DNA from 2 places in the Anoxybacillus sp. TBDG-1 genome. Region 1 is predicted to be linked to the other one. Evidence: predicted binding sites of a transcription regulator. Region 1 holds the regulator's gene; the other holds the start of a gene.

What was found. Region 1 encodes LexA, which represses DNA repair genes until DNA is damaged. Its sites were predicted from a motif close to CGAACATATGTTCG; they were not measured.
Region 2: the regulator LexA is predicted to act here: its motif matches at 4,251-4,264, upstream of uvrB (excinuclease ABC subunit UvrB).

Annotation. Positions count from the first base shown of each region.
Region 1 covers NZ_JBTZSY010000009.1:28,350-47,475, reverse strand. The annotation lists gene mutS (DNA mismatch repair protein MutS) at 1-1,586, shown strand, start outside; gene mutL (DNA mismatch repair endonuclease MutL) at 1,600-3,402, shown strand; gene miaA (tRNA (adenosine(37)-N6)-dimethylallyltransferase MiaA) at 3,519-4,454, shown strand; gene hfq (RNA chaperone Hfq) at 4,490-4,714, shown strand; gene spoVK (stage V sporulation protein K) at 4,831-5,760, shown strand; gene ACYQY7_RS04425 (fatty acid--CoA ligase) at 5,886-7,445, shown strand; gene ACYQY7_RS04420 (acyl-CoA dehydrogenase family protein) at 7,458-8,600, shown strand; gene ACYQY7_RS04415 (CaiB/BaiF CoA transferase family protein) at 8,612-9,574, shown strand; gene ACYQY7_RS04410 (3-hydroxyacyl-CoA dehydrogenase family protein) at 9,586-10,431, shown strand; gene ACYQY7_RS04405 (thiolase family protein) at 10,446-11,600, shown strand; gene ACYQY7_RS04400 (trimeric intracellular cation channel family protein) at 11,633-12,241, opposite strand; gene hflX (GTPase HflX) at 12,387-13,634, shown strand; gene ACYQY7_RS04390 (methionine gamma-lyase family protein) at 13,648-14,916, shown strand; gene ACYQY7_RS04385 (MerR family transcriptional regulator) at 15,017-15,421, shown strand; gene glnA (type I glutamate--ammonia ligase) at 15,476-16,810, shown strand; gene lexA (transcriptional repressor LexA) at 16,857-17,474, opposite strand; gene yneA (cell division suppressor protein YneA) at 17,622-17,924, shown strand; gene ACYQY7_RS04365 (YneB family resolvase-like protein) at 17,940-18,635, shown strand; gene ACYQY7_RS04360 (DUF896 domain-containing protein) at 18,642-18,872, shown strand; gene tkt (transketolase) at 19,019-19,126, shown strand, end outside.
Region 2 covers NZ_JBTZSY010000023.1:1,227-12,843, reverse strand. The annotation lists gene uvrA (excinuclease ABC subunit UvrA) at 1-2,207, opposite strand, end outside; gene uvrB (excinuclease ABC subunit UvrB) at 2,211-4,184, opposite strand; gene ACYQY7_RS08370 (CsbA family protein) at 4,293-4,517, opposite strand; gene ACYQY7_RS08365 (PDZ domain-containing protein) at 4,520-5,686, opposite strand; gene ACYQY7_RS08360 (MerR family transcriptional regulator) at 5,865-6,290, shown strand; gene ACYQY7_RS08355 (S41 family peptidase) at 6,330-7,766, opposite strand; gene ACYQY7_RS08350 (murein hydrolase activator EnvC family protein) at 7,942-9,204, opposite strand; gene ftsX (permease-like cell division protein FtsX) at 9,224-10,117, opposite strand; gene ftsE (cell division ATP-binding protein FtsE) at 10,107-10,793, opposite strand; gene cccB (cytochrome c551) at 10,955-11,281, opposite strand; gene ACYQY7_RS08330 (YitT family protein) at 11,341-11,617, opposite strand, start outside.

The sequences.
Region 1 (19,126 bases):
GCGAATATTTGCGCGGTGTATATGATTTAGAGAGACTCGCTGGGCGTGTGGCATTTGGAAATGTTAATGCGCGTGATTTAATTCAATTGAAAAAGTCGTTAAAACAAGTGCCGTTGATTGCTACGCTTCTTATGCAAATTGATGACGAAAACGTTCAATTATTTGCGCAACATTTGGATGCATGTGAAGAACTTGTCCAATTGTTAGAAGTAGCGATTGAAGAAAATCCACCGCTTTCTGTGAAGGAGGGTGGAATCATTAAAGATGGTTACAACGAAACGTTAGATCGATTTCGGGATGCTAGTCGAAACGGAAAAACATGGATTGCGCAGTTAGAAGCGAAAGAGCGTGAATTAACAGGAATTAAATCGTTAAAGATTGGTTACAATCGAGTGTTTGGATACTATATCGAAGTAACAAAAGCCAACTTGCATTTGTTGCCAGAAGGACGGTATGAGCGGAAACAAACATTAGCTAATGCTGAACGTTTTGTGACAAAAGAGTTGAAAGAAAAAGAGGCACTTATTTTAGAAGCAGAAGAAAAAAGCATAGAATTAGAATATGAATTGTTTGTTTCTATACGTGAACAGGTAAAACAATATATTATTCGTTTACAAAAATTAGCAAAAAACATAAGCCAATTAGATGTTTTACAATGTTTTGCAACGGTTAGCGAAAAATATAACTACTCTAAACCGCAGTTTTCCGATGATCGCCGTCTTGTTATTCAACAAGGGCGCCATCCTGTCATTGAAAAAGTATTAGGATCAAATATTTATGTTCCAAACGATTGTTATATGAATGCTGAACGGGAAATATTGCTTATTACAGGACCGAATATGTCTGGAAAAAGCACATACATGCGTCAAATTGCATTAACAGCTATTGTGGCGCAAATCGGATGTTTTGTTCCAGCAGAAGAAGCGGTATTGCCGATTTTTGATCAGGTGTTTACGAGAATCGGAGCGGCTGACGATTTAGTTGCGGGTCAAAGTACATTTATGGTGGAGATGTTAGAAGCACGTCATGCGATCGTTCACGCGACACAAAATAGCCTTATTTTATTTGATGAAATTGGTCGTGGAACATCCACATATGACGGTATGGCGCTCGCCCAAGCCATGATTGAATACATTCACGACCGAATTGGCGCGAAAACGTTATTTAGTACGCACTATCATGAATTAACGGCACTCGAACAACGATTGCCACGCTTAAAAAACGTTCATGTGAGTGCAATTGAAGAAAATGGTGAAGTCATCTTTTTGCATAAAATGAAAGAGGGTCCAGCGGATAAAAGTTACGGCATTCATGTAGCTCAATTAGCTAAGTTGCCGTTAGATTTGATTCGACGGGCTGAACAAATTTTACTTGAATTTGAATCAAATTCGACACCGATCATAAAAGAGAAGAAAGAGAAGTTTGAGCAATTAAGCATGTTTGAAGAGCAACATGACAAAGTGCGTTCGGATATATCGAAAAAAGAAAAAGAAGTGATTAAGCGTATTCAGGCACTCGATTTACTTGATATGACACCGCTTGAAGCGATGAATAAATTATATGAAATTCAAAAGCTAATAAAATGAAAGGAGGGAAAACGTGGGGAAAATTCGCAAGCTTGATGATGCGTTAGCGAATAAAATTGCGGCAGGGGAAGTTGTGGAGCGCCCGGCTTCTGTCGTAAAGGAACTTGTTGAAAATGCGATTGATGCTCATAGCACCATCATTGAAGTCGAGTTAGAAGAAGCGGGATTGGCGAAAATTCGCGTCGTTGACAACGGGGATGGATTAGAAGAGGAAGACTGTTTTTTAGCGTTCGAACGACATGCAACAAGTAAAATTAAGGATGAGTCCGATTTGTTCCGAATCCGTACGCTCGGTTTTAGAGGAGAGGCATTACCGAGTATTGCTTCGGTCTCACATTTAGAATTAAAGTCAAGCACAGGTGAGGGGCCAGGGACGTTGATCGTCTTAAAAGGTGGAGAGCTTGTGCAACATGGTCGGACGAGCAGTCGAAAAGGAACGGATATCACGGTTTCTCATTTATTTTTCAATACGCCAGCTCGTTTAAAATATATGAAAACAATTCATACGGAGCTGGGTCATATTGTTGATGTGATGAATCGTTTAGCACTTGCTCATCCACATATTTCGTTTCGATTAACACATAACGGGAAGCAGCTGTTTTATACGAACGGAAATGGGGATGTGCGGCAAGTGTCAGCTGCAATTTACGGATTTGATGTTGCGAAAAAAATGGTTGCAATTTATGCAGAAACGCTTGATTTTACGATTGACGGCTACGTTGCTTTACCTGAAGTGACGCGCGCTTCTCGGAACTACATGACAACGATTGTAAATGGAAGATATATTAAAAACTATTCGTTATATAAAGCGATTGAAGAAGGGTATCATACGCTTCTTCCAATTGGACGGCATCCGATTGCATTTTTAAATATTGTTATGGATCCGCTTCTTGTAGATGTGAACGTTCATCCAGCCAAGTTGGAGGTGCGTTTTAGTAAAGAATCCGAGTTAAACGAGCTTGTCGAGCAAACGATTCGCCAAGCGTTTCAAAAAAAGACGTTAATTCCTGAGATAACTGTACCTCAAGTAGAAAAACCGAAGACAGAGCAACAGACGTTTTCTTTTGAACATATTGTGAAGGAATCGAACATTTTTCCAACGCGAACGATTTCATCTTGTGAGCCAGAAAAAAAAGCAGACCAACAAATCGTATTAGAGAAAAGCGGAGAACATGCTAGCGGTGTGGATACGGAGTCGCCTAATGTGGAGAGCCTAGAGGAAATAGATCAAGAACGCATTCCACCGCTATATCCGATTGGACAAATGCACGGAACGTATATTTTAGCCCAAAATGAAAATGGATTGTACATCATTGATCAACATGCTGCACAAGAGCGAATTAAATATGAATATTTTCGCGAAAAATTAGCAATGGTCACAAATGAGTTACAACCGTTGCTTATCCCACTGACGTTTACTTATTCATCAAGTGAATATTTGCTTATTGACAGTCATCGCGATCAATTAGCTGCGTGTGGTGTATTTTTAGAGCCATTTGGCCATAACAGTTTTATTGTTCGTTCTCATCCTCAATGGTTTCCAAAAGGGGAAGAAGCAACAATTATTGAGGAAATGATTAAGCAAGTGTTAGTGATGAAAAAAGTAGACATTAAGCAACTCCGAGAAAAAGCAGCGATTATGATGAGTTGTAAACAATCCATCAAGGCAAATCAATTTTTGCGCAACGATGAAATATTTGCGTTGCTTGAATCGTTGCGGAAAACGAGCGATCCGTTTACATGCCCGCACGGTCGGCCTATTATTGTTCATTTTTCTACTTATGAGCTAGAAAAAATGTTTAAACGCGTCATGTAGAAAGCGAATATGTTTCGTCCGCTTGCGAATGAAATTTTTCAAAATGAGATGATAAAATGCACAAGGTTTGTCTATAATAAATAAATGTGAATTAGCGTGGAAAGTAGTGGTATTTTATGGGAGAGAAAGTCGTTGTGTTAATTGGTCCAACGGCTGTAGGGAAAACAAAAATGAGCATAGAGTTGGCCAAGCGTTTACATGGAGAAATTATTAATGGAGACTCGATGCAAGTATATAAAGGATTAGATATTGGAACCGCTAAAATTCGTCAAGAAGAAATGGATGGTATTCCCCACCATTTACTAGATATAAAAGAGCCGCATGAATCTTTTTCTGTTGCAGAGTTTCAGACGCTTGCTCGTTCGCTCATTACAGATATAACAAAACGCGGAAAGCTTCCGATCATCGTTGGTGGTACAGGGCTATATATTCAATCTGTGATTTACGATTATCAATTTTCAGATGCACCTTCAAACAACTTGTATCGTCAGTCGCTCGAGCGATATTCGCCTGATAAGCTGTATGAACAACTGAAACGTATAGATCCTTTAAGTGCAGAACGTATCCATCCGAACAATGTTCGCCGTGTCATACGTGCGTTAGAAATTTACCATTGCACAGGGAAAACAATGACAGAATGGCTAAAAGAACAAAAACGGCAACTTGTTTACAACGTTGCGCTCATTGGATTGACGATGGAACGGGAAAAACTATATGAACGTATTCATCGGCGAGTTGATGAAATGATTGCTCAAGGATTGATTGAAGAAGTGAAGCGATTGTATGATCAAGGTTTACACGACTGTCAAGCCATTCAAGCGATCGGTTATAAAGAGCTATATGCACACTTAGATGGAAAAATTACGCTTGAAGAAGCGATCGAACAGTTGAAACAAAACTCTCGTCGTTATGCGAAACGTCAGTTTACATGGTTTCGTAATCAAATGCCTGTTCAATGGTTTGACATGACGGATGACACAATGTTTGAGATGCGAGTCAATGAAATTTTGCATTACATAGAAGGAAAGTTTCACTTTCAAGCGAATATATAGACGTAATGTAGAGAGAAAAAGAGGAGGACGAAGTAATGAAAAACACAATAAACATTCAAGATCAGTTTTTAAACCAATTGCGGAAGGAAGAAACGACGGTTACTGTATTTTTACTCAATGGATTCCAATTGCGTGGTTTAGTAAAAGGATTTGACAATTTTACAGTGTTATTAGAAGTAGATGGAAGACAACAATTAATTTATAAACATGCGATTTCTACATTTGCACCTCAAAAAAATGTGAAAATTGAAATGGAGTAAGCCAAATCGCTCACCATATCGGTGGGCGATTTTTTTCGTTAGGCATTTGTCACGAAATGGGCGACAACAGCGTATATTGATAAAAGAAGCAACGATGAAGGAGAGGTGACGTCGCCTTGTCAGAGTTGACGATGAAGCAAACGAAAAGTCAAATTAATATCGTGCTTAACGCGAAAAATGTCAATTACTTGCCGAAAGAAGAAGCGGTTAATCGAATTGATTATCATCAACATGCGGTGCTGAAAGAGATTCAAAAAGAGCTAGATGAATTAGTCGGGTTAAATGAAGTGAAAAAATTAATTAAGGAAATTTACGCATGGTTATATATTAATAAAGCACGTCAAGCCAATGGATTGAAAGGGAATAAACAATCGCTCCATATGATTTTTAAAGGAAATCCTGGGACAGGGAAAACAACAGTGGCCCGTATTCTTGGAAAGTTATTTTTAGAAATGAATGTCCTATCTAAAGGACACTTTATTGAAGCAGAACGTGCAGACTTAGTTGGGGAATATATTGGACATACGGCGAATAAAACGCGCGATTTAATAAAAAAAGCGCGAGGTGGGATTTTATTTATTGACGAAGCGTATTCACTTGCACGCGGAGGAGAGAAAGATTTTGGAAAAGAAGCAATTGATACGTTAGTAAAAGGAATTGAAGATTTTTCGGATGATTTAGTCGTTATTTTAGCGGGATATCCAGCTGAAATGGATTATTTTTTGTCGTTAAATCCAGGATTACCTTCCCGCTTTCCATTGATGCTCGAATTTCCTGATTACACAACGGAAGAGCTTGTACAAATTGCAAAACAAATGCTCCATATAAGAGAATACGAGCTTACTTCTGAAGCCGAGCGAAAGTTGCGCGAACATATTGAACAACTACTAGCTGGGGGATATCAAAGAAAATTTAGTAACGGTCGCTACATTCGAAATTTGATTGAAAAAGCAATTCGGAAACAAGCAGTGCGCCTGTTGCATGAAGGGCGCTATGACAAAAAAGAATTGATGATCATACGAGAGAGGGATTTAGTTGTTGAATAAATCGGGAAGGGAAACCTTCCTTATTTTTTATGTAAGAAAGAAGGGTTTCTTTTTTATTTTGTAGAATATAATCTGAAAATAAAAAATATTACTTATATTAATATAAAAAGTGAGGAGGGATTATTTTGTATATTACAATTGGAGAACTATTTTCACAGTCTGTAAGGAAATTCCCAAAAAAAGAGGCGCTTGTTGATGTTCGTACAGGGCTTCGTTATACGTACGAAGCATGGGAAAAAGAAGTGGACCAACTTGCAAACGCTTTCTTAGAAGCAGGAGTCCGAAAAGGAGATCGCGTATCGACTGTGTTATTTAATACGGCAGAACTGGCGGCTGCTTTTTTTGCGTGCGCGAAAATCGGGGCTGTCTTCAACCCAATCAACTTTCGTTTACGCTCGCAAGAAATCGCTTACATTTTAGCTGATGCCACTCCAAAAATCGTGCTATTTGAACAAGCCGTTGAACCACAAATCACAGCCATCCATCATGAATTTCCACACATTTCTTTTTGGGTCATTGATGGGCAAGCACCAGCGTATGCAGTTTCCTATCATGAACAAATCCAACGCGCAAGTAGCGAGCTTCCAGCAATCGACGTTTCCGAAAATGATTTGTATGCGATTATGTATACAAGCGGAACGACAGGGCGGCCAAAAGGAGTGATGCATCGGCATCGCGACATAATTGAACAAAGCTTGATTTGCAATTCTGTTATGCGCATTCGCGAAACAGAGCGGGGACTTGTCACCGCACCGATGTTTCATTGCGCAGAATTGCATTGCTGTTTCCTTCCGCGTGTTCACGCTGGCGCAACGAACGTCATCGTCCACCATTTTGACCCGAAACAAGTGTTAAGCGTCATCGAGCAAGAGCGAATTACTATATTATTTGCTGCACCGACGATGTGGAATATGCTGTTGCAAGAAAAATTGTCCGATTATGATTTATCGTCGCTTCGCATCGGATTATACGGAGCTGCTCCGATGGCACCCGTGCTTGTAAAAGAATGCAAAGAGCGGTTAGGCATTGACTTAATTCAAGCGTACGGCATGACGGAAATGGGACCAGCGGTGACTTTCTTATACGAAGATGAGCAATTAACGAAAGCGGGATCTGCCGGGCGCGCGTGCTTAAACCATGAAATTCGCATCGTCAAACCGCGCGAAGATGGACCGTCTGACCCGGATGATATCTTGCCGCCAGGACAAGTCGGCGAAATTATTGTCAAAGGCCCGTGCATGATGGTTGGCTACTACAACCGTGAAGATGCGACGGAAAAAGCGATGTATAAAGGCTGGTATCATTCCGGCGATTTAGGCTATATGGATGAAGAAGGGTATTTATACGTTGCCGATCGCGTCGATGACATGATTATTAGCGGCGGCGAAAACGTCTATCCGCGCGAAGTAGAAGACGTGCTTTATGAACATGAAGGCGTGCTTGATGTCGCTGTACTTGGCGAACCGGATGCGCTATGGGGAGAAAAAGTCGTTGCATTTGTTGTGAAAAAAGACGAATCGCTTAGCGCCGAACAGTTAGAGGCGTTTTGCAAACAAAGCGACAAACTCGCGCCATACAAACGACCGCGCGCCTATTATTTCATTGATGCACTGCCACGCAATGCGAGCGGAAAAATTCAAAAGTTTTTATTGCGCGAGCAAATGAAAAAAATGGCGCAATCATAAGGTGGTGACAGCATGGCAACATATTTACAGGAAGAACATCATATATTTCGCGAAGCGTTCCGCAAATTTTTACAAAAAGAAGCGTGTCCGTTTTATACCGAATGGGAAAAACAAGGAATCATCCCGCGGGAGTTTTGGAGGAAAATGGGGGAGAACGGGTTTCTTTGCCCTTGGGTAGACGAAACATACGGTGGATTTGGTGCCGACTTTGGCTATTCAGTCGTCATTAATGAAGAGTTAGAAAAAGTAGGGTCAAGCCTTGTCGGCATCGGCTTGCATAACGATATCGTCGTTCCGTACATTGCGTCGTACGGAACGGACGAGCAAAAGAAAAAATGGTTGCCAAAATGTGTGTCTGGCGAAATCGTCACCGCCATTGCGATGACCGAACCGGGGGCAGGTTCTGATTTAGCAAGTATCAAAACAACGGCGGTGAAACAAGGCGACCATTACATTGTTAACGGGCAAAAAACGTTTATTACAAACGGTATTCATGCTGATTTAGTTATCGTCGTTTGCAAAACGAACCCGCAGGCAAACCCGCCGCATAAAGGCATGAGTCTCCTTGTCGTCGAACGAGAAACACCGGGATTTACACGCGGCCTGAAACTAGAAAAAGTCGGCTTACATGCTCAAGATACAGCGGAGTTATTTTTTAGCGACGCGAAAGTTCCGGGAGAAAACTTGCTCGGCGAAGAAGGAAAAGGTTTTTATTATTTAATGGAAAAATTACAACAAGAGCGGCTTATCGTCGCCATCGCTGCGCAAACAGCGGCAGAAGTGATGTTTGACTTAACGAAACGATATGTGAAAGAGCGTACGGCGTTTGGAAAAACGATTAGCCAATTTCAAACCGTTCAATTCCGGCTCGCGGAAATGGCGACGGAAATTGCATTAGGGCGCGCGTTTCTTGATGATGTTATCGAACAACATATCGCGGGGAAAGACGTCGTGGCCAACGTATCGATGGCAAAATGGTGGATTACGGAAATGGCAAAGCGTGTCGCTTCGGAAGGAATGCAGCTTCATGGAGGCTATGGCTATATGGAAGAATACGAAATGGCTAGACGTTATCGCGACATTCCGGTTAGCGCTATTTATGCAGGCACGAATGAAGTAATGAAAATGATCATCGCGAAACATCTCGGGCTTTAGGGGGGATTTTATTGCTGGACGGAATCAAAGTGATTGATTTTTCCCACTATCTCCCCGATCCGTTTGCTAGCCTTCGCTTAACGGATTTAGGCGCGGAAGTAATCAAAATCGAGCCAAAAACAGGCGATCGGATGCGAGGGCTAGCCGACGACTGCTTGTTTGACGCGAACAATAAAAATAAAAAAAGCATAGCGTTAAATTTGAAAAATGCAACAGATGTTCAAACGGCGCAACAGCTCATCCGCCAAGCGGACGTCGTTATCGAAAGTTTTCGCCCCGGTGTCATGAAAAAGCTTGGGCTCGGCTATGAAGATGTATCCATCATGAATCCATCGCTCGTATATTGTTCGATTAGTGGCTACGGTCAACATAGCCGGTATGCATCGTTTGGAAGCCATGACTTAAACTACATGGCGCTTTCAGGCGTTTTAGCCCAGCTGAAAGCGGACGGTCGTCCCATTCATCCGACGATCACGTTTGCCGATCTCATTGGGAGCATGCATGTAGTTGAACAAATTACCGCTGCGTTGTATGCGCGCGAACGGACGGGAAAAGGACGCAAAGACGCGTTTCGCGACGGGTGGCTCTATACAGGCGATGTTGTGACAGTAGATGAAGAAGGGTTTATTAAAATCGTCGACCGGACAAAAGATGTCATTAAAAGCGGCGGGGAATGGATTTCGTCTGTCGACTTAGAAAATGCCTTGATGGCGCATGAAGCGGTGTTTGAAGCGGCGGTTGTTGCCGTGCCGCATCCACAATGGCAAGAGCGCCCGATCGCATGCGTCGTAGTAAAAGAAGGAAAACATGTGACAAAGGAGGAACTATACGACTTTTTACGTCCGCAATTTGCAAAATGGTGGCTGCCAGATGACATCGTCTTTATGAGCGAAATTCCGAAAACGAGTGTCGGAAAATTTTTAAAAATGAAATTACGTGAACAATTGCGCGATTATTTTACAAACGTTCAATAGGGGGAGTGGGGATGCAAACAATTGCGGTCATCGGTGCTGGATTAATGGGAAGCGGCATCGCCCAGTCGTTAGCAATGGGCGGAAAAACAGTTTATTTATACGATATTTCTGATGCAGCGCTTGAAAAAGGAATGCAGTCCATTCAAAAAAGCGTTTCTCGTTTTGTAAAAGCTAGCAAACTACAAGAACAAGAGGCAACGGCTATTCTTTCACGCATTCAAACCGAAACGAACTTGCAAGAAGCAGTGAAAGCGGCGGACGTTGTCATTGAAGCGGTGCCAGAACATTTGCCGCTCAAAAAACAAGTATTTGAACAGCTTGACCGCTATGCGAAACAAGCGGCGATTTTAGCGACTAATACGTCGGAATTAAGCGTCACCGCGATTGCTGCAGCGACCAAACGTCCAAGTCAAGTCGTCGGCATGCATTGGTTTAATCCGGCGCCAGTCATGAAGCTCATTGAAATCGTAAAAGGGGTAGAAACATCAGAACAAACGATTGAAGCCATTCAACAATTATCGGAAGCCATTGGCAAAGAAACGGTCATCGTAAAAGATATGCAAGGATTTGTGACAACACGGGCTCTTGCGGCGCATATGTTGGAATGCATTCGCATGTATGAAGAAGGAATCGCTTCCGCGGAGCATATCGACAAGGCGATTCGCCTTGGGCTGAATTATCCGATGGGACCGCTTGAACTTGCCGATTTAGTCGGATTAGATACGATGCTATTTGTCAGTGAAAATATGACAGAAGCATACGGCGACCGGTTCCGTCCGCCGCAAACGCTTCGCAAACTCGTCGAAGCAGGGCGTCTCGGACGAAAAACAGGGAAAGGATTTTACACATACGAGTGAAAGAAGGGAAAAGCATGCGTGAAGTGGTCATTGTCGAAGCGGTACGCACTCCTGTCGGCAAGCGAAATGGGGTGTTTCGCGACAAACATCCTGTTCATTTAGCAGCAATTGTGCTGGATGAAGTTGTCAAGCGTGCTGGGGTGGAAAAACAGGTAATTGAAGACATCGTCATGGGCTGCGTAACGCCGATTGGCGAACAAGGCTACAATATCGGGAGGTTAGCAGCATTGGAGGCAGGCTTTCCCATTGACGTTCCCGCAGTGCAAATTAACCGCATGTGCGGATCGGGGCAGCAGGCGCTTCATTTCGCTGCGCAGGAAATTAAATCAAGCGATATGGACATCACGATTGCGGCTGGTGTGGAAAGTATGACGAAAGTGCCGATTTTAAGCGATGGAAACGAGCGGACGATTCCACCATCGCTCCATGAAAAATATGAATTCGTCCACCAAGGCATTTCTGCTGAATTGATTGCCGAAAAATACGGATTGACACGAGAACAGTTAGATGCATATGCGTACGAAAGCCATCAGCGAGCGCTTCGGGCGCAAGCAGAAGGTCGTTTCACAGAAGAAATGGTGCCCGTCAACGGACTTGATAAAGACGGCAACGACATCATCGTAACAGCTGATGAAGGACCGCGCCAAGATACATCGCTTGAAGCGCTAGCGGCGTTGAAGCCCGTTTTTAAACAAGACGGAAAAATTACAGCTGGAAACGCAAGTCAAATGAGCGACGGCGCAGCGGCCGTGCTACTGATGGAGCGCGAAACAGCGCTTTGTCTTGGTTTGAAACCAAAAGTAAAAATTGTTGCTCAAACCGTCGTCGGCTCCGATCCGACGTACATGTTGGACGGTGTCATTCCGGCGACGAAAAAAATATTGCAAAAAGCGAACCTTACGATTGACGATATCGACCTTGTTGAAATTAATGAAGCGTTCGCATCTGTCGTCCTCGCTTGGCAAAAAGAAATCGGTGTACCGCTTTCGAAAGTAAACGTCAACGGTGGTGCGATTGCGTTAGGCCATCCGCTTGGGGCAACGGGTGTGAAACTCATGACGTCGCTCATTCACGAGCTCGAACGACGAAAGGGACGCTATGGCTTATTAACGATTTGCATCGGGCACGGCATGGCAACCGCGACCATTGTGGAGAGATGGGAAGGATAAAAAAGCAGGAGCTCCCTTTGAGGTCTCCTGCTTTAGTTGTTTGTTTTTAACGATTTATTCGGCAATTTCCAGTTGTATGTATACGATAAAATGCGCAATGCCGCAACGACAATAAACAATACATACAAGCTAATTGGAGAATGTGCGATACCGGTTCCGACCGCAACGCCTGCTAAAATCGCCCAAACAGCATAAATTTCATCACGCAATACGAGAGGTTTTCTTCCCGCTAATACATCGCGAATCATTCCGCCTCCACTTCCAGTCAATACAGCAGCAACAATGACTGCACTTAACGGACGATTCATTTGAACAGCATATAATGCTCCTTGAATGGCGAAGGCTGACAATCCGAGAGCATCAAAAAAGTTTCCCCAACGTTGCCAATGGGGTAACGTTTTTTGTGGAAACAAATAGACAATCGTCATCGCGATAAACGCGATGAAAAAAAGTGTTTGTTGTTGCCAAAGGACAGATACAGGTACGCCAATTAATACGTTGCGTACAGCACCGCCGCCGAATGCGGTTACAATTCCCAGAATGTATACACCTAAAATATCGTATTCCTCTTCCATAGCGACAATCGCTCCGCTAATCGCAAAAGCAACAGTGCCAATTATACTTAATACTTCCCAAGTCATCATCGCAATCCTTTCTGTTATGTAACATTACGTTAAAATTTTATGTATAAAATATAAAAAAATCAATGATCATTTTTCGACCATAGCACTTTTAAACTAGATTTGTTATGATGAGAACAGATGTTCAATAGGAAAGAGGGGAAATATGGGAAAGGAACGAGTCATTATTGTTGGTTGCCAATTGCCACACGTCGACGACGAACGGTTTTCGTACTCAATGGAAGAGCTGGCTTCACTCGTTCATACTGCAAACGGTGAGGTAGTTATAAGTCTTATACAAAAACGGGACACGATTCATCCAGCGACATATATCGGTAAAGGAAAAGTGGAAGAACTTGTTCGGCTTGTTGAACAGCTTGAACCAGATGTCGTTATTTTTAATGATGAATTGTCACCAAGCCAAAACCGCAACTTAACGAAGTTATTAAACGTACGCGTCATTGATCGGACGCAACTTATTTTAGATATTTTCGCAAGCCGTGCTCGCTCAAGGGAAGGGAAATTGCAAGTCGAGCTTGCCCAGTTACAGTATATTTTGCCGCGCTTAAGTGGACAAGGTGTAGAACTTTCTCGATTAGGCGGTGGAATCGGAACGAGAGGACCGGGAGAAACGAAACTAGAAACAGACCGTCGTCATATTCGCCGCCGCATCGACGAAATTAAAGCGCAGCTAAAAGCGGTCGTTGAACATCGCGAACGGTATCGCGAACGACGAAAGAGAAATGCGGTGTTTCAAATCGCGCTAGTCGGCTACACAAACGCTGGGAAATCAACGCTTTTTAACCGGCTCACGAACGCGGATGCGTTTGAAGAAAATTTATTGTTCGCGACACTAGATCCGCTCACAAGGAAACTGGTGTTACCAAGTGGCTATACTACGCTTTTGACGGACACGGTCGGGTTTATTCAAGACTTGCCGACAACGCTCGTTGCGGCGTTTCGTTCGACGCTAGAAGAAGTGAAAGAAGCCGACTTGATTTTACATATTGTTGATTCGTCAAATCCGGACTATATTCAACATGAACAAACCGTTTACCGTTTGCTTGAGGAGTTGGAAGCGACAAACATTCCAATGGCGACGGTATATAACAAACGTGACATCGTCCTTCCAAGCTTTGTACCAAGCCCGAAGACCGATTATATGTTAGTGAGTGCGTTTCATGAACAAGATGTTCAAAATTTGCGCAACTTTATTGAAGAAAAGATGACAGAGGCGATGGAGCGTTACGATGTGACGATTCCAGCGTTTGCAGGAAAATTGCTCGCCCAGCTAAAATCAGAAACAATTGTACGACACATTCATTTCAATGAACAAAGTGGTATGTATGAATGTAGCGGTTACCTATTGCCAGAGCATCCACTTTTGTTACAACTAAGAACATACAGTAAATAGAAAGGGTTTTGTTATGTTTCAGCATTTCACACATGGAGAGAAAATTGCTAGGCTCGTTAAAGAAATTGAAGCACAAATTGCATCGATTCATCAAGCGATTGATGAGCGCATTGATTCCAATCAATATCGCGTATTACAAAGCTTTCGCCGCCATCAAGTAAGCGATGCGCATTTTATTCCGTCGACAGGATATGGCTATGATGACATCGGGCGCGATACGTTAGAAAAAGTGTATGCAGATGTATTCGGTGGGGAAGCAGCGCTCGTCCGTCCACAAATTATTTCTGGCACGCATGCGATTACAATTGCCTTATTTGGCGTGTTACGTCCGGGAGATGAACTATTATATATTACCGGCAAACCGTACGATACGCTTGAAGAAATTGTCGGTATTCGCGGCAAAGGCATCGGTTCGCTAAAAGAGTTTCATATCAGCTATAGCAGCGTACCGCTCACTCCAGAAGGTAAAGTCGATTTTGCAGCGGTAAAACAAGCGATCAATGATCGAACGAAAATGATTGGTATTCAACGGTCAAAAGGGTATGACCCACGTCCATCATTTACAATTGCTGAAATAAAAGAGATGATTGATTTTGTCAAAGCAATCAAACAAGACGTTGTCGTTTTCGTCGATAACTGTTATGGAGAATTTGTCGAGGAGCAAGAGCCGTGTCATGTTGGTGCAGACTTAATTGCTGGGTCGCTTATTAAAAATCCTGGTGGTGGACTGGCAAAGACAGGAGGATATCTCATTGGTAAACGCGAATATATCGAAATGTGTGCGTATCGGATGACATCACCGGGAATTGGAGCGGAAGCCGGTGCTTCTTTATACAGTTTACAAGAAATGTATCAAGGGTTTTTCTTAGCGCCACATGTTGTCGGTCAAGCGCTAAAAGGTGCGGTCTTTACTGCAGCTATGCTTGAACGAATCGGAATGAATACGTATCCGGCATGGAATGCGGCACGCACCGATTTAATTCAGTCCGTGCAATTTGACGATGCAGAACAAATGATCGCGTTTTGTCAAGCGATTCAATTTGCATCTCCTGTCAATTCGCATTTTACGCCATATCCAAACTACATGCCAGGCTATGAAGATGACGTCATTATGGCCGCAGGAACGTTTGTACAAGGTGCAAGCATTGAACTATCAGCTGATGGGCCGATTCGACCGCCTTATGTGGCGTATGTGCAGGGAGGATTAACGTATTCACATGTAAAAATTGCTGTGTGTATGGCAATTGATCGATTGCTCGAAAAACAATTGATTCAATTGTAAAATCTTCCAGAAAAAATATGTGATAAAATATAACATGTTATTGACATATAAAGTGACATAGAATAAAATGAAAATACGTATTACGTAAGGAGGGGTCGACATGAATAGTCACATTCGTCGCTCCATGCCATTATTTCCAATGGGCATCGTTATGCAATTAACAGATTTATCAGCGCGACAAATTCGCTATTATGAGGAACACGGTCTTGTTTCACCTGCTCGGACAGAAGGTAATCGCCGATTATTTTCGTTTAATGACGTGGATCGTTTGCTTGAAATTAAAGATTTAATCGAGCAAGGTGTTAATTTAGCAGGCATTAAACAAATTTTTGCTTCGCGTCAACAACAACATACGGAAACAACGCCGTCTGTTGCGCCGAAAGTGATGAAACAAGATTTGTCCGAAGCGGAGTTGCGCAAACTGTTGCGTGCCGAGTTGATGCAAGCCGGTCGTTTTAATCGGGCATCGCTTCGTCAAGGAGATATAGCTCGCTTTTTTCACTAAAAATTTATGTTTTTTAACATAAATAATCTTTTTCATTTTGGGGGAGGAATATGTATGGCTAAGTACACGAAAGAAGACATTTTTCGTATTGTTAAGGAAGAGAATGTAAAGTACATTCGTTTGCAGTTTACAGACATTCTCGGTACGATTAAAAACGTGGAAATTCCAGTTAGTCAATTACAAAAAGCGCTCGATAATAAAATGATGTTTGACGGATCATCGATCGAGGGATTTGTTCGCATCGAAGAGTCAGATATGTATTTGTATCCAGATTTAGATACATTTGTGATTTTCCCGTGGACAGCAGAAAAAGGGAAAGTGGCGCGTTTTATTTGCGATATTTACAATCCAGATGGTACGCCATTCGAAGGATGTCCACGTTATAACTTAAAACGTGTATTAAAAGAGATGGAAGCGCTCGGATTTACAGAGTTTAATTTAGGTCCAGAACCGGAGTTTTTCTTATTTAAGTTAGACGAAAAAGGAGAGCCGACGTTAGAGTTAAACGATAATGGTGGTTACTTTGACTTAGCTCCAACGGATTTAGGAGAAAACTGTCGGCGCGATATTGTACTAGAGTTAGAGGAGATGGGATTTGAAATCGAAGCATCCCATCATGAAGTTGCACCAGGGCAACATGAAATTGACTTCAAGTATGCCAATGCCGTAAAAGCGTGCGACGATATTCAAACATTCAAACTTGTCGTAAAAACAGTCGCACGCAAACACGGTTTACATGCGACATTTATGCCAAAACCGCTTTTTGGTGTGAATGGTTCAGGTATGCATTGTAATTTATCGCTCTTTAAAAATGGTGAGAATGCCTTTTTTGATCCAAATGGTCAATTGCAACTAAGCGAAACAGCATTGCAGTTTATTGCGGGTGTATTAAAGCACGCTCCGAACTTTACAGCAGTAACAAACCCAACGGTGAACTCATACAAACGTCTCGTTCCAGGCTATGAGGCACCTTGTTATGTGGCATGGTCTGCACGTAACCGTAGTCCACTTATTCGTATCCCGGCGTCACGTGGCATGAGTACGCGCATTGAAGTGCGTAGTGTAGACCCTGCGGCAAACCCATATTTGGCAATGGCTGTATTATTGGCAGCTGGATTGGATGGAATTAAAAATAAGTTAACACCTCCTGCACCAGTCGATCGCAATATTTATGTGATGACAAAGGAGGAACGCTTAGAAGAAGGTATTGTTGACTTGCCTGCAACATTAGCAGAAGCGCTTCAAAACTTAAAATCGGATGAAGTAGTCGTTAATGCGCTTGGTAAACATTTATTTGAGCACTTCGTCGAGGCGAAAGAAATTGAATGGGATATGTTCCGCACAGCAGTACATCCATGGGAACGTGAACAATATATGAGCCTCTACTAAAAAAGCTAACGGTTTTTCCGTTAGCTTTTTTATGTTCTCCTTTTTCTTAATGAATCGCACGATATACACCTATGACTTTTCCTAAAATTATAGCATTTTGAACAATAATTGGTTCCATCGCTGAATTTTCGGGTTGCAAACGGATATAATCTTTTTCTTTAAAAAATCGCTTCACTGTCGCCTCATGATCTTCAGTCATTGCTACAACGATATCTCCATTATTAGCTGTTTGTTGTTGACGAACGATCACATAGTCCCCGTCTAAAATACCGGCTTCAATCATGCTTTCTCCGACAATTTGCAGCATAAATACTTGATCATCTGGTGAGACGAACCGTTCTGGAAGAGGGAAATATTCTTCAATGTTTTCAATTGCAGTAATTGGTTGTCCAGCTGTGACTTTTCCAACGATCGGAACATTGATGACATTGGTTTTCGGGATGGATTCGTGCTCGTCCAAAATCTCAATAGCTCGAGGTTTTGTAGGATCACGTCGAATGAAGCCTTTACTTTCTAAACGAGCTAAATGTCCGTGGACGGTAGAGCTCGAGGCTAAACCGACCGCTTCGCCAATCTCCCTTACTGACGGTGGATACCCTTTTGTACGCACTTCTTGTTTAATAAAGTCCAAAATTTGTTGTTGCCGTTTTGACAATTTCGTCATCATTATACACCTCTTCCTTTTCAATCTTTGTCCGTATTATAACATAATTTTGTATGTTAATACAAACATAAGTTCGAAAAAACAGTTGACACGAACAAAGGTTCTCGTTATTATATATACAAACAAATGTTCTAGGGGGTAGGTCGTGTGGGGAAAGTACATTATGTGGTGATGGTTTTATTTAGTGTACTATTTGCATGGGCATTTTTACACGTAACACAATCTGTGGATAAAGAAAAATATGTTGAGATTACAGTATCAGCAGGTGATACATTATGGGAGCTTGCAGATCAATACAAGCACGAGCATCAATTGTCGCACCAGCAATTTATTGAATGGGTAATGAAAGTGAATGGGCGTTTGGATGATCGATTAATCGTTGGTGAGAAAATCGTCATTCCTGTGTTAAAATCAAATCATGAAAATGAACTTGTTGCTAACAAACCATAGGGAAAGGGATGGCGGATGAACGCAATTATTTATTGTCGTGTAAGTACGACAAAACAGACACAAGAAACATCGTTACAAAGACAAAAAGAGGAGCTTGAAAAGTTAGCCCAAGAATATGAAATGAATATTATCAAGATCATTGAAGAACAAGCAAGTGGTTATGACATTGAACGCGTAGGAATTATGGAGTTGCTTGATGCAATTAAACAACATCGCATTGATGTCGTTCTCGTTCAAGATGAAACAAGGCTCGGACGGGGAAATGCAAAAATTGCCCTTCTCCGTTGTTTACAAAAAGAAGGTATTCGCGTGTATACAGTTAGTCATCGCGGAGAGCTTCAGTTGTCAGAAGCAGATTCGATGGTGTTAGAAATCATTAGTATTGTAGAGGAGTATCAAAGAAAAATACATAACTTAAAAATTAAACGTGGGATGCAACGGGCTGTTCAAAACGGCTATCGACCGGAAAATAATTTGCGAAATGTTGGCGAACAGGCTGGGCGAGATCGGAAAGACGTACCGATAGAAGACATTGTTCGTTTACGTCAAAATCGCTTAACGTTCGCAGAAATTGCGGCTACGCTCCGTTCACTAGGGTATGATGTATCAAAAGCGACCGTTCATCGCCGATACAAAGAATATGAGCAACTTGCCAACAAAGAAAAATTTTTGTATGATGATACGAGTAAAAATGTCAATACAAAGGAATGAGATTGAATGTTATCTTCTGAAAAAATAGCACGAATTAATGCGCTAGCTAAAAAAGCAAAGGTAGGCGGTCTTACAGATGAAGAAAAGCAAGAACAGCTTCAACTTCGTACGGAGTATATTGCTGCCTTCCGAGCGTCGATGATTGAAACATTGCATGCTGTAAAAGTTATTGATCCAAATGGCAATGATGTCACACCAAAAAAATTAAAGGATAGTAAGAAAAAACGTTTGCATTAATGCGCTTATCATGGAGAACATACTACGTAGATGTTCTCTTTTTTCAGCAGTTTGTCAAAAAAAAAATGTTGTGAACCATTGTACATTTTACGAACTTTTCTATATCATAAAAGGTGAGAATGCTTGCAAACGAAAGGATGAAGATAATGACAAACTCTATCGAACAATTATCAATTACAGCCATTCGTACGTTGTCAATTGATGCGATTGAAAAAGCAAATTCCGGTCATCCAGGCATGCCAATGGGTGCAGCA
Region 2 (11,617 bases), on a different contig from region 1:
CAACGACCGCCTTTGACGTTAAAACTAAACCGTCCTTTTTGATACCCGCGCATTTTCGCTTCGTTCGTCGTCGCAAATAAATCGCGAATATCGTCAAATACGCCTGTATATGTCGCAGGATTCGAGCGTGGGGTTCGACCGATTGGCGACTGGTCGATGTCAATCACTTTATCTAAATAATGAATACCACGAATGTCCGTATGCTCTCCTGGCTTTACTTTTGCGTGATGTAGCTTCTGTGCTAACGCTTTATGCAAAATTTCATTAATGAGCGTACTTTTTCCTGAGCCGGATACGCCTGTCACCGCAACAAACAATCCGAGCGGAATGCGAACATCGACGTTTTTCAAGTTGTTTTCGCGCGCCCCAATGACTTCAAGCCAACGACCGTCTGGCGTTCTTCGTTCAACAGGAAGCGGAATGAATTTTTTCCCCGATAAATATTGACCGGTTAACGAATGTGGATCGTTCATCACTTGCTCAGGTGTGCCTGCGGATACTACTTGCCCGCCGTGCGCCCCTGCTCCCGGTCCGATGTCAATTAAATAATCTGCCGCAAGCATCGTATCTTCATCGTGCTCCACGACAATGAGCGTGTTCCCTAAGTCACGCATGTTTTGCAACGTCGCAATTAACCGATCGTTATCGCGCTGATGAAGCCCAATAGACGGTTCGTCTAACACGTATAATACACCCGTTAAGCGCGATCCGATTTGCGTTGCTAGGCGAATGCGTTGCGCCTCTCCACCTGAAAGCGTTCCTGCCGCGCGGTTTAACGTTAAATAATCGAGCCCAACATTTTTTAAAAAGCCAAGTCGTTCAACAATTTCACGTAAAATTAAATGAGCGATTTTTTGTTCTTTTTCCGTTAGCTGGAGCGTTTCAAAAAACGTAAGCGCCTCGTTGACCGACATCGCCGTCACTTCGCCAATATGTTTGCCACCGACGAAAACAGCTAAACTTTCTTTTTTCAATCGGTTGCCATGACACGTCGGACACGGCTGTTCAGTCATATATTTTTCCATTTGTTCACGTACGTAATCGGACGTCGTTTCACGATAACGACGTTCGACGTTGCGAACGACACCTTCAAATTCCACATACGTTTCGCGCACGTGACCAAAATCGTTTTCATAGCGGAAATATATTTTTTCCCCGTTTGATCCGTACAATAAGAGATCGAGCTGCTGTTTCGGCAATTGTTTAACAGGCACATCCATATCAATGCCGTAATGGCGGCATACCGTTTCTAACAATTGCGGATAATATTGCGAGCTTTGCGGTTCCCATGGCGCGAGCGCATGTTCACGAAGCGTCAACTCTTTATTAGGAATGACTAAATCGAGATCCACTTCAAGCTTTGCCCCTAATCCGTCACATGATGGACATGCGCCGTACGGGCTGTTAAATGAAAATAGGCGCGGCTCTAGTTCGCCAATCGAAAAGCCGCAATGCGGACAAGCATGATGTTCACTAAACAACAATTCTTCTTGTCCAATCACATCGACGAGCACTTTGCCGTCAGCGAGCTTTAAAGCTGTTTCAAGCGAATCGGCAAGGCGTGATTGAATACCTTCTTTCATGATGATGCGATCAATGACGATTTCAATGGAATGTTTTTTATTTTTTTCAAGCACGATGTCTTCGGATACATCGCGCAATTCCCCGTCAACTCGCACGCGCACGTACCCTTGTTTTTTAATCTCCTCCAACGTTTTTACATGCGTCCCTTTTCGCCCGGAGACGATTGGGGCTAAAATTTGCATTTTCGTCCGTTCGGGATATTGCATTAAATGGTCAACCATTTGTTCAATCGTTTGCGATGTAATTTCAATATGATGTATCGGACAAATAGGTCGACCAATACGCGCAAACAGTAAGCGCAAATAATCGTAAATTTCCGTCACTGTTCCGACTGTTGATCGCGGGTTCCGGCTCGTCGTTTTTTGGTCAATCGAAATGGCGGGCGACAACCCTTCAATCGAATCGACATCAGGCTTATCCATTTGTCCTAAAAATTGACGCGCGTATGCCGACAGCGATTCGACATATCGACGCTGTCCCTCTGCATAAATCGTGTCAAATGCAAGTGACGATTTTCCTGAACCAGACAAACCGGTAAGCACAACGAGTTTGTTGCGCGGAATAACGACGTCAATATTTTTTAAATTGTGCGCTCGTGCACCTTTGACGACAATATGATCCATCGTTTACACCTCAGCTTTCAATTCTAAAATGAGATCCCGCAGTTCGGCAGCACGTTCAAAATGAAGAGCTTTTGCTGCTTCTTTCATTTCGTGTTCAAGTTGGGCAATGAGTGCGATACGCTCTTCTTTTGATAAATGACGAACATCTTTCGTTTCATACGTTTCTTTTTCTTCCGCAGCAAATGTGGCACGAATGACATCGGGAATGTCTTTTTGAATCGTTTTTGGCACGATGCCATGCTCACGGTTATATGCTTCTTGAATGGCGCGTCGCCGCTTCGTTTCATTGATCGCAATTTCCATTGATTTCGTGATCGTATCGGCATACATAATAACGTGACCGTTCGCGTTGCGCGCTGCTCGCCCAATCGTTTGGATGAGTGAACGTTCAGAACGTAAAAACCCTTCTTTATCAGCATCTAAAATCGCCACAAGCGACACTTCTGGAATATCGAGCCCTTCCCGCAATAAGTTAATGCCGACGAGCACATCGTACTTGCCTAATCGTAAATCGCGAATAATTTCAATTCGTTCTAGCGTCTTAATTTCCGAATGCAAATACGCCACTTGAATGCCGATATCTTTTAAATAATCGGTTAAATCTTCCGCCATTTTTTTCGTCAACGTCGTCACAAGCGTGCGTTCTTTGCGAGCAATGCGCTTTTGAATTTCATCAACTAAATCGTCAATTTGCCCGCGAATTGGGCGAACGTCAATCGTCGGGTCAAGAAGACCGGTCGGACGAATAATTTGCTCGACGACTTCTGGACAATGCTCTAATTCGTACGGCCCTGGGGTGGCGGATACGTAAATGACTTGATTTATTTTTTGTTCAAACTCCTCAAACATCAACGGTCGGTTATCAAGTGCCGACGGCAAACGGAAACCATGTTCAACAAGCACTTCTTTTCTCGCTTTGTCACCGTTATACATGCCGCGAATTTGCGGCAACGTCACATGTGATTCGTCAATGACAATTAAAAAGTCGTCAGGAAAATAATCTAGTAATGTATAAGGCGTTGAGCCTGGTGGACGCAATGTTAAATGACGTGAATAATTTTCAATGCCTGAACAAAAGCCCATTTCCTTCATCATTTCGATATCGTAGCGCGTCCGTTGCTCTAATCGTTGCGCTTCAAGCAATTTTCCTTGTTCACGCAGCTCGCGAAGCCGCTCTTCTAATTCTTTTTCAATATTTTCAATCGCCAGCTTCATTTTTTCTTCGCGCGTGACGAAGTGCGATGCTGGGAAAATCGCCACATGTTCTCGCTCTGCCATCACATGTCCTGTGAGTGCATCCACTTCGCGAATGCGCTCAATTTCATCACCAAAAAACTCAATGCGAATACAATGTTCATCTCGTGAGGCTGGGAAAATTTCGACGACATCTCCACGCACTCGAAACGTTCCGCGGCGAAAATCAATATCGTTTCGTTCATATTGAATGTCGACAAGCCGGCGAAGCAAATGATCGCGCTCGATTTCCATGCCGACGCGAAGCGAAACGACAAGTTCGCGATATTCTTCTGGCGAACCTAAACCGTAAATACACGACACGCTTGCGATAATAATGACGTCGCGTCGTTCAAATAGCGCAGACGTTGCGGAATGGCGCAATTTATCAATTTCGTCGTTGATGCTCGCATCTTTTTCAATGTACGTATCTGTTTGCGGAACGTACGCTTCCGGCTGATAATAATCGTAATAACTGACAAAATATTCGACCGCGTTTTGTGGAAAAAACTGTTTGAACTCGCTATATAACTGCCCTGCTAGCGTTTTATTATGAGCGATCACTAACGTCGGTTTATTCACTTGTTGAATGACGTTTGAAATCGTAAACGTTTTCCCCGTTCCTGTTGCTCCAAGCAACGTTTGATGCTTTTTTCCTTGCTGAATGCCTTCGACAAGCTTCGCAATCGCTTTCGGCTGATCGCCCTGCGGCTTATAGGCGGATACTAGTTGAAATGTGCTCACAACGGTCCCTCCACTTCATTTCTACTTGATATTGTACCATACAAATGAAACGAAAAGCGAAAAATACGAACAAATATTCTATGAAAAAACCTGCCCAGTTGGACAGGTTTACGATTGTTTTTGTTTCTCTACCATTTGTTTCGCATATAAAAATCCGACAATAAGCGATGCTAAATCAGCGACAATTTCATACAACTGGTCGGTATATCCTTTTACATATGATGCCACTAACAACGCGACAGTAAGCAATGTACCGACATAATGGTTATACGTCACTCTCGTAAATAAAATAACTAACAACGCTGGTACAATTAATGCTAATACAAACCACATAGCTATCCCTCATCTCTTACGAATAACAGCCCGAGTTCGTGATGTTCTCCTTCAAATAAAGCCGTTTGCGCAAAGCGAACTTCCCCGCTCTCGTTTAATACTTCTAGCTTACAAAACGCCCGATTTTGCTGCAACGCTGCATAAAATTCCTCTTCTGTTGCGACAGATGTGCCGTTTACCTTCACAATCACTTCGCCAACAGAAAGCGCCATTTTATGCGCTGGCGTATTCGGCAACACCCCTAAAATGACAAGACCGCTCATTCGCTTCGTAAAATATGGTGGAAATTTTTGTTCATATAACTTAGCGGATAAAGCGATCCATTCTCTCCATAAAATAGCTACTACTGCAGCAACGATCGCGAGCGGCTTCACCCAGTAGCTACCGATCGCCAATAAACTGACGACACACGCTAACCAACCGATGCGCTTTGCCGTCCATTTCGCTAAATAAATAGGCATTCCTGTTTGCACACGTTGGGAAAACCCAAGTAAAAACGGGACGAGAACGAACGAATACGTCTCACCGCCTGAAATGATCGGCCACCATACCGCAAACGATTGCACGCCATCCCCCGGTACGGGGATAAACAACGGAACAAGCCAAAGCCGCTGAACGAACTGTTCACCGATGACAAGCCCTCGCTTACTCGTCACAAGACGAGGAGAACTTAACTCTGCTCCTTCCCGATGAACGAGCCACATTTCGATAAACAAAAGCAAGCTCATGAGGAGTGCTAAAGCAGTCACGTTCGTTTCTATGATGTTTGGGAAAAAGCGCGCAAAAAACGGTCGTGTCCATTCCATTTGCGCAAAAAAACTAACGGTAAATATGACGATGCTTCCGACATATGCAGCCGACAACAACCGAAGCTGCATAAACAAACTGCATACGATCGTCACCATTGCCCAAAAGACGAGCGTATCATTCGGGAGAACAACCCCAGCCCCAACGGTCACAAGTGAAAAAATGAGCGCGAACCAGCTGCGTGAACGAATAAGTGCAAGCAATTCAAGCGATGGTCGATATATACGCGTATGAAAATCCCGTCTTTCACGTTGCACACGCCACCAGCCAATAAACCACGCAAATATGATCGCATAATATAATAACGGTTGTAACCAAAACGTTCCGAGCGCTTTTAACCACACAAATCCCCATGCTTCCATTTCCATCAACTCCATTTTTTCGGGTCGTCTATTTCTCATTGTAACAAAATTCAAGCGTTTATAGTTGACGAAAATTCACTTTCTTTGCCGAATGGGCACTAGTTTTGTCAACATGCAAGGAGTTTCATAAAAAATGTCTAACTTTTTTCAACATATCATTCGGAAGGAGCGTGGGACAATGGAACTAAAGACGAGCGCGGTTGCGAAACGGCTTGGAGTATCGACAAAGACGGTGCAACGCTGGGTGAAAAAATATAACATTCCATGCACAAAAAATGAAGCAGGGCATTACGTATTTACGAACGAAGCGATCGAACAATTGGAAAAATATAAATTTCTCGGCAGCGATGAAGACGAAAAAGAACAGGCAGAATGGGAAGAAATTGAACAACGATTAAACGAGCTGGAACGAAAAATTGATCAAAAAGCAGATGACGTCGTCTCTTTTCAATTGCTTCAACATCGCCGCGAAATAGAAGAAATGCTTCAATATATTCAACAGCTCGAGCAACGAATTGCTCACCTCGAACACCAACAACAAACGACAATGGTTCATGAGCAGCCAAAACAAAAACGACGCGGTATGATTAGCTTCTTCCTATAAAAGTGTCCCCCTGTCTTCAAAATGAACAGGGGGATTTTTTTATCTCGCAATAAGCTGTAATGCTTTTTTCAATTGTTCGTCGTATCGTTCGTCGCGAACTGCTTCCATCACTTTTGTTTGCAATACATCAGCCGTTTGCTTATCAATTTTCCCTGTCGCTTGTAAGCCGTTTGCTTTTTGGAACGCTTGAACGGCTTGTTCTGTTTGTTTGCTAAAGTAGCCGTCTTCACGCCCTGGATCAAAACCGAGACCTTTTAACATTTGTTGCGCGCTTTTCACTTGTTCGCTATTCATGTCATATGCTAAAGGCTTGTCGATTTGAAGCGGATGAGCATAGAAAAAGTCAGGCTGTTTTACTTTGACATCTGGCTCAATTCCTTTTTGGTGAATCCAGTTTCCATTTGGAGTCAGCCATTTATACAACGTTAATTTAATATGGCTACCGTCATCCATCGGCAACGCTTGTTGAACCGTTCCTTTTCCGAACGTTTTTTCACCGATGAGCATATAGCCGCCTGCCTCTTTTAACGCTGCCGCTAAAATTTCTGATGCTGAAGCACTTCCGTTGTCAATAAGCACGACAATTGGATAATCTTTTTTCTTTGTTGCATTCGAGAAAAAGCGCTGTTTGTCGCCATCGCGTTCTTCAATCTGTACATACGGTTTATCTTTTGGCACAAGCTCTTTCAAAATGTCTTCAACACTTTGCAAGTAGCCGCCCGGATTGCCGCGCACGTCGATGATGAGCCCAGCCATTCCTTTTTTCTCAAATTCAGACAACTTCTTTTTAAAATCTTCGGCCGTTTTTTCTGCAAATGATGTCATTTCAATATAGCCAATTTGTTTCCCGTTTACTTCTTTTATTGACGCATATACTGTTTCAATCGGAATTTCATCGCGAACGACCTCAATCGTTAATACGCCACTTACTCCTGGACGGACGATTTCTAAACGAGCGACTGTTCCTTTTTTTCCACGAATTTTCAATACCGCTTCATATAAATCAAGCCCTTCTAAGCTTTCGCCGTTTACTTTAATAATTTGATCGTTTGGACGAAGCCCAGCTTTTTCAGCAGGCGACCCTTTAAACGGAGCAACGATCGTCACTTTCCCGTCAACCATGCTGACTTCCGCCCCGATTCCTTCAAACGAGGAATCGAGCGACTCGTTAAACCGCTCCGCCGTTTCCTTATCCATATAAACGGAATATGGGTCTTTTAGTGTTGCAATCATTCCTTGAATCGCACCATCAATAAGCTGTGCGTCATCTACGTCTTGAACATATTTTTGTTTAATCATGCTGTATGCCTGTTCAATCTTTTTTAATTCCTCATTCGACGGCTTCTTCGTTGTCGTTGGCATATCGATCGTAATCGTCGATGTCTCAGAAGAAAGCGACTGCATTCCGACATACGTCACGCCCGAGCCGAACAACATCGATAAGATCATGAGTGCTGCGATTGTTTTTTTGTTCATATTGTGCCTCCTCACCCTTCGATACATGAAAGGCATCACACCGTGTGCGATGCCTGTTTGCTTTCATTATATGAATAGCTTGTACTGTTCATAACTTTATGAAGATGTATTTATTTTACACCGAACGTCTGATTTTCTCAACTAATGCGCAAAAGCACAGCAAACAAGCTGTGCTTTAGAATGGAACATATTTTAGAGGGTCTACTGCATTTGATTTCGATGCATTCCAAGGACCGCGATGCAACTCAAAATGCAAGTGCGCACCAAACGAACGACCTGTGTTCCCCATATAGCCGATCATTTGTCCTTTGCTGACGTTTTGTCCTTCGCCAACAAGACGTGATTCTAAATGAGCATATACTGTCGTATATACTTGTCCATCAATGTAATGCATGATAAAAATAACGTTTCCATAGCTTGATGAATAATATGAGCGATACACGTAACCGTCAGCTGCTGCAACGACAGGAACGCTAGCGCCACGTTTGCCAATGTCAATGCCGTAATGGAATTCACCCCAACGAGGTCCAAATGTCGATGTAATTGGACCGTTTGCTGGACGCATAAACGCCCCGTCTGTTACAGGAGGCAAACTTCCCCCATCGCTTTCAGACGAACCGCGGCTCGATAATGAACGTTTCCGTGCTTCTTCTTGCTCTTTTTGACGGCGAATCATTTGTTGCAATTGATTTTTCATCGCCGCTTCTTGTTTTTCAAGCAACTCTTTTTCTTCTTCTAAAGCGAGTTGTTTTTCTTCTTCATGTTTTTGTTCTTCTTTTAACTGCGCCATGAGTTTTTCTTTTGCCACAATTTGTTCATTTAACGTTTGTTTTAGTTTTTGTAGCTCATTGAGCTGTTCTTGTAGGCGAACTAAGTTGTCATTTAATTGTTGCTCTTTTGTTTCTTTCAACGCTTTATCTGCTTCCTGTTCTTTAATAATTTGACGATCCGCCTCAAAAATGGTTGCTACCGCGCTCATTCGATCAATAAAGTCGCTAAAGCTTTTTGCTCCAAGCAATACGTCTAAATAGCTCACGACACCGCCGCTTTCCTGCAATGAGCGGGCACGCTCTTTCAATAATTCATTGCGCTGTTTAATACGAGCTTTGACTTCTTCAATTTCGTTTCTAAGCGCAACAATTTGTTGCTTCGTCTCTTCAATATTTTGTTGTTTCGAACGAATGTTAGCACTCGTTTCCTCTACCGCCAAATCGAGCTTTTTGATTTCCGCATTCACTTTTTCTTGTTCTGCTTTTAGCCGATCAATTTCTTGTTGCGACTGCTCTAACTTGCTTTCAAGCGATGATTGTTTTTGTTGCACGCTTTTAATTTCTTGCTTTTTTTGTTGAATGTCGCGATTTGTTACCGCATATGCAGGCGCAGCAACACTTACAAACAGCATCACGACTGCAACGATCGTTCCCCATCTGTTTCGCACCGTAAATCCCTCTCTCTTTCTATACTTTTAAAAATCGTCTCACTGACATCATGCTTCCCCACATGCCGATGCACGCTCCTAATAAAACGAGCACAGCTGCCAACTGCCATGCAAACGGATAAAATGGGAGAAGTTGAAAAAATGTATCTTTCAACTTTGGATACAATAAATCAAATACGTACGAGTAAGCGGAAAGAACGATAATAATCGGAATGACCGAACCGAAAATGCCAAGCCATAGTCCTTCAAGGAAAAACGGCCAGCGAATAAACCCGTTTGTCGCGCCTACTAATCTCATAATCTCAATTTCGCGACGGCGGGCAAAAATCGTAATTTTAATTGTGTTCGAGATGAGAAACATCGCTGTAAATAACAACCCGATAATAAGCGCTAATCCGACATTGCGAATCGTTTTCGTTGCGGCAAATAGTTTTTCAATTTGCCCTTTTCCGTATTTCACTTTGCCGACAGATGGCATCGGTTCAATTTGTTTTGCAATTTTTTCTGTGTCAAGCGGGTTTTCTGCTTTAACAATGAATACATCGCTTAACGGATTGTCTTGCTCAAATAGACGAAACGATTTCCCATCCTCTCCAAAACTTTCGATCAACTTTTGCAATTCTTCATCTTTGGATGAATACGTTACTTTTTCCACACCAGAAAGAGCTTCAAGCTTGGCTCGAAGCACGTCTTTATCCGCTTCTGTTGCACTTAAATCGACATGTACACGAATTTCGACGTCACGCTCAATTTGCTTCGTTATATGTTGGATATTGAGCATAATGACGAGAAACACTCCAACAAGTAAAAGCGTCACCGTCACCGCACTAATGGACGCAAACGTCATCCAACCGTTCCGTCCGAGACTTTTGAAACTTTCACGAAAATGACGGCGAAGGGTGTTAAGTTTCATAGCCATATTCCCCCTTCACTTCATCGCGCGCAATTTTCCCGCGTTCAATCGCAATCACACGTCTACGAATCGTATTGACGATTTCACGGTTATGCGTTGCCATCACAATCGTTGTTCCACGGTCATTAATGCGTTCAAAAATGTCCATAATCTCCCACGATGTATCAGGATCTAAATTTCCTGTCGGCTCATCAGCAATAACAATTGCTGGATTGTTAACGATCGAGCGCGCAATCGACACACGCTGTTGTTCCCCACCAGATAATTCATCGGGATAAAAGCGCGCTTTATGTTTTAATCTTACTAAGTCAAGCACTTCCATGACGCGCTTGCGAATGTTTTTTGGCGATTCTTCAATCACTTCCAAAGCAAACGCTACGTTTTCATATACCGTTAACTTCGGAAGTAGTTTGAAGTCTTGGAATACAATACCTATATTCCGGCGAAGCAACGGCACTTTGCTATCTTTTATATTCGCTAAATTCACGCCGTTAATCATAATTTTGCCGCTTGTCGGCTTTTCTTCACGATACATCATTTTAATAAACGTCGATTTCCCAGCACCACTCGGACCGACGACATATACAAATTCTCCTTGCTTAATGCGAACAGAAATCCCGTTTAATGCAATGACTCCGTTCGGATATGTTTTATATACATCTTGCATTTCGATCATAAGCAACCACCTAATTATTTCGATGTTTTTCTACATATTCCTGCAAAATTCTTACCTCGTTCATTATATCATCATTTCCGACAGAAAGGGGGCGAATTTTATTTACAGTTATATTTCAAGACTGTTACAAATGAAAAGAGGATGCACATGGACGCATCCTCTTACTTTTTCGCTGCTAGCCATTCAGCTAATTTATCAACATCGTCACCTTGGACTAAGCCACCTGGCATGCCGCCACGACCGTTTGCGATAATATCTTTAATTTCATCTTGTGAATATTTTCCGCCTACTTTATCAAGCGCTGGACCAACGCCGCCTTCTAAGTTTTGTCCGTGGCAGCTTGCACATGACTTTTTGTAAACGGCTTCCGTAGCTGAAGCTGTATCTCCGCCACCGTTTGCTGGTTTTTCGCTCGTGCTATCCCCTCCACCACAGGCTGCTAACACAATCGCTGTACCAGCGAATAAGCTAAGTAGTTTTTTCTTCATACATCAGTCCCCCTTGTAAACATTTTCATACATTTCTATTATATCGTATCATTTTTACGTTAGGCACGTTTAAATCCTTCCCCAAGCACTTCTGCTGCGTCCATAACAACGACAAATGCAGACGGATCAATGGTTTTGACTAATTGTTTCAATTTTGTGAACTCACTTTGTGCCACAACGCACATGAGCATCGTGCGCTCTTTTTCTGTATATCCGCCGTATGCATGTAGTTTTGTCACACCGCGGTCAATTTTATGCAAAATCGCTTCTCGCACTTGTTCTTCTTTCGTTGTAATAATCATCGCCATTTTTGAATTGCCGAAACCAACTTGAACA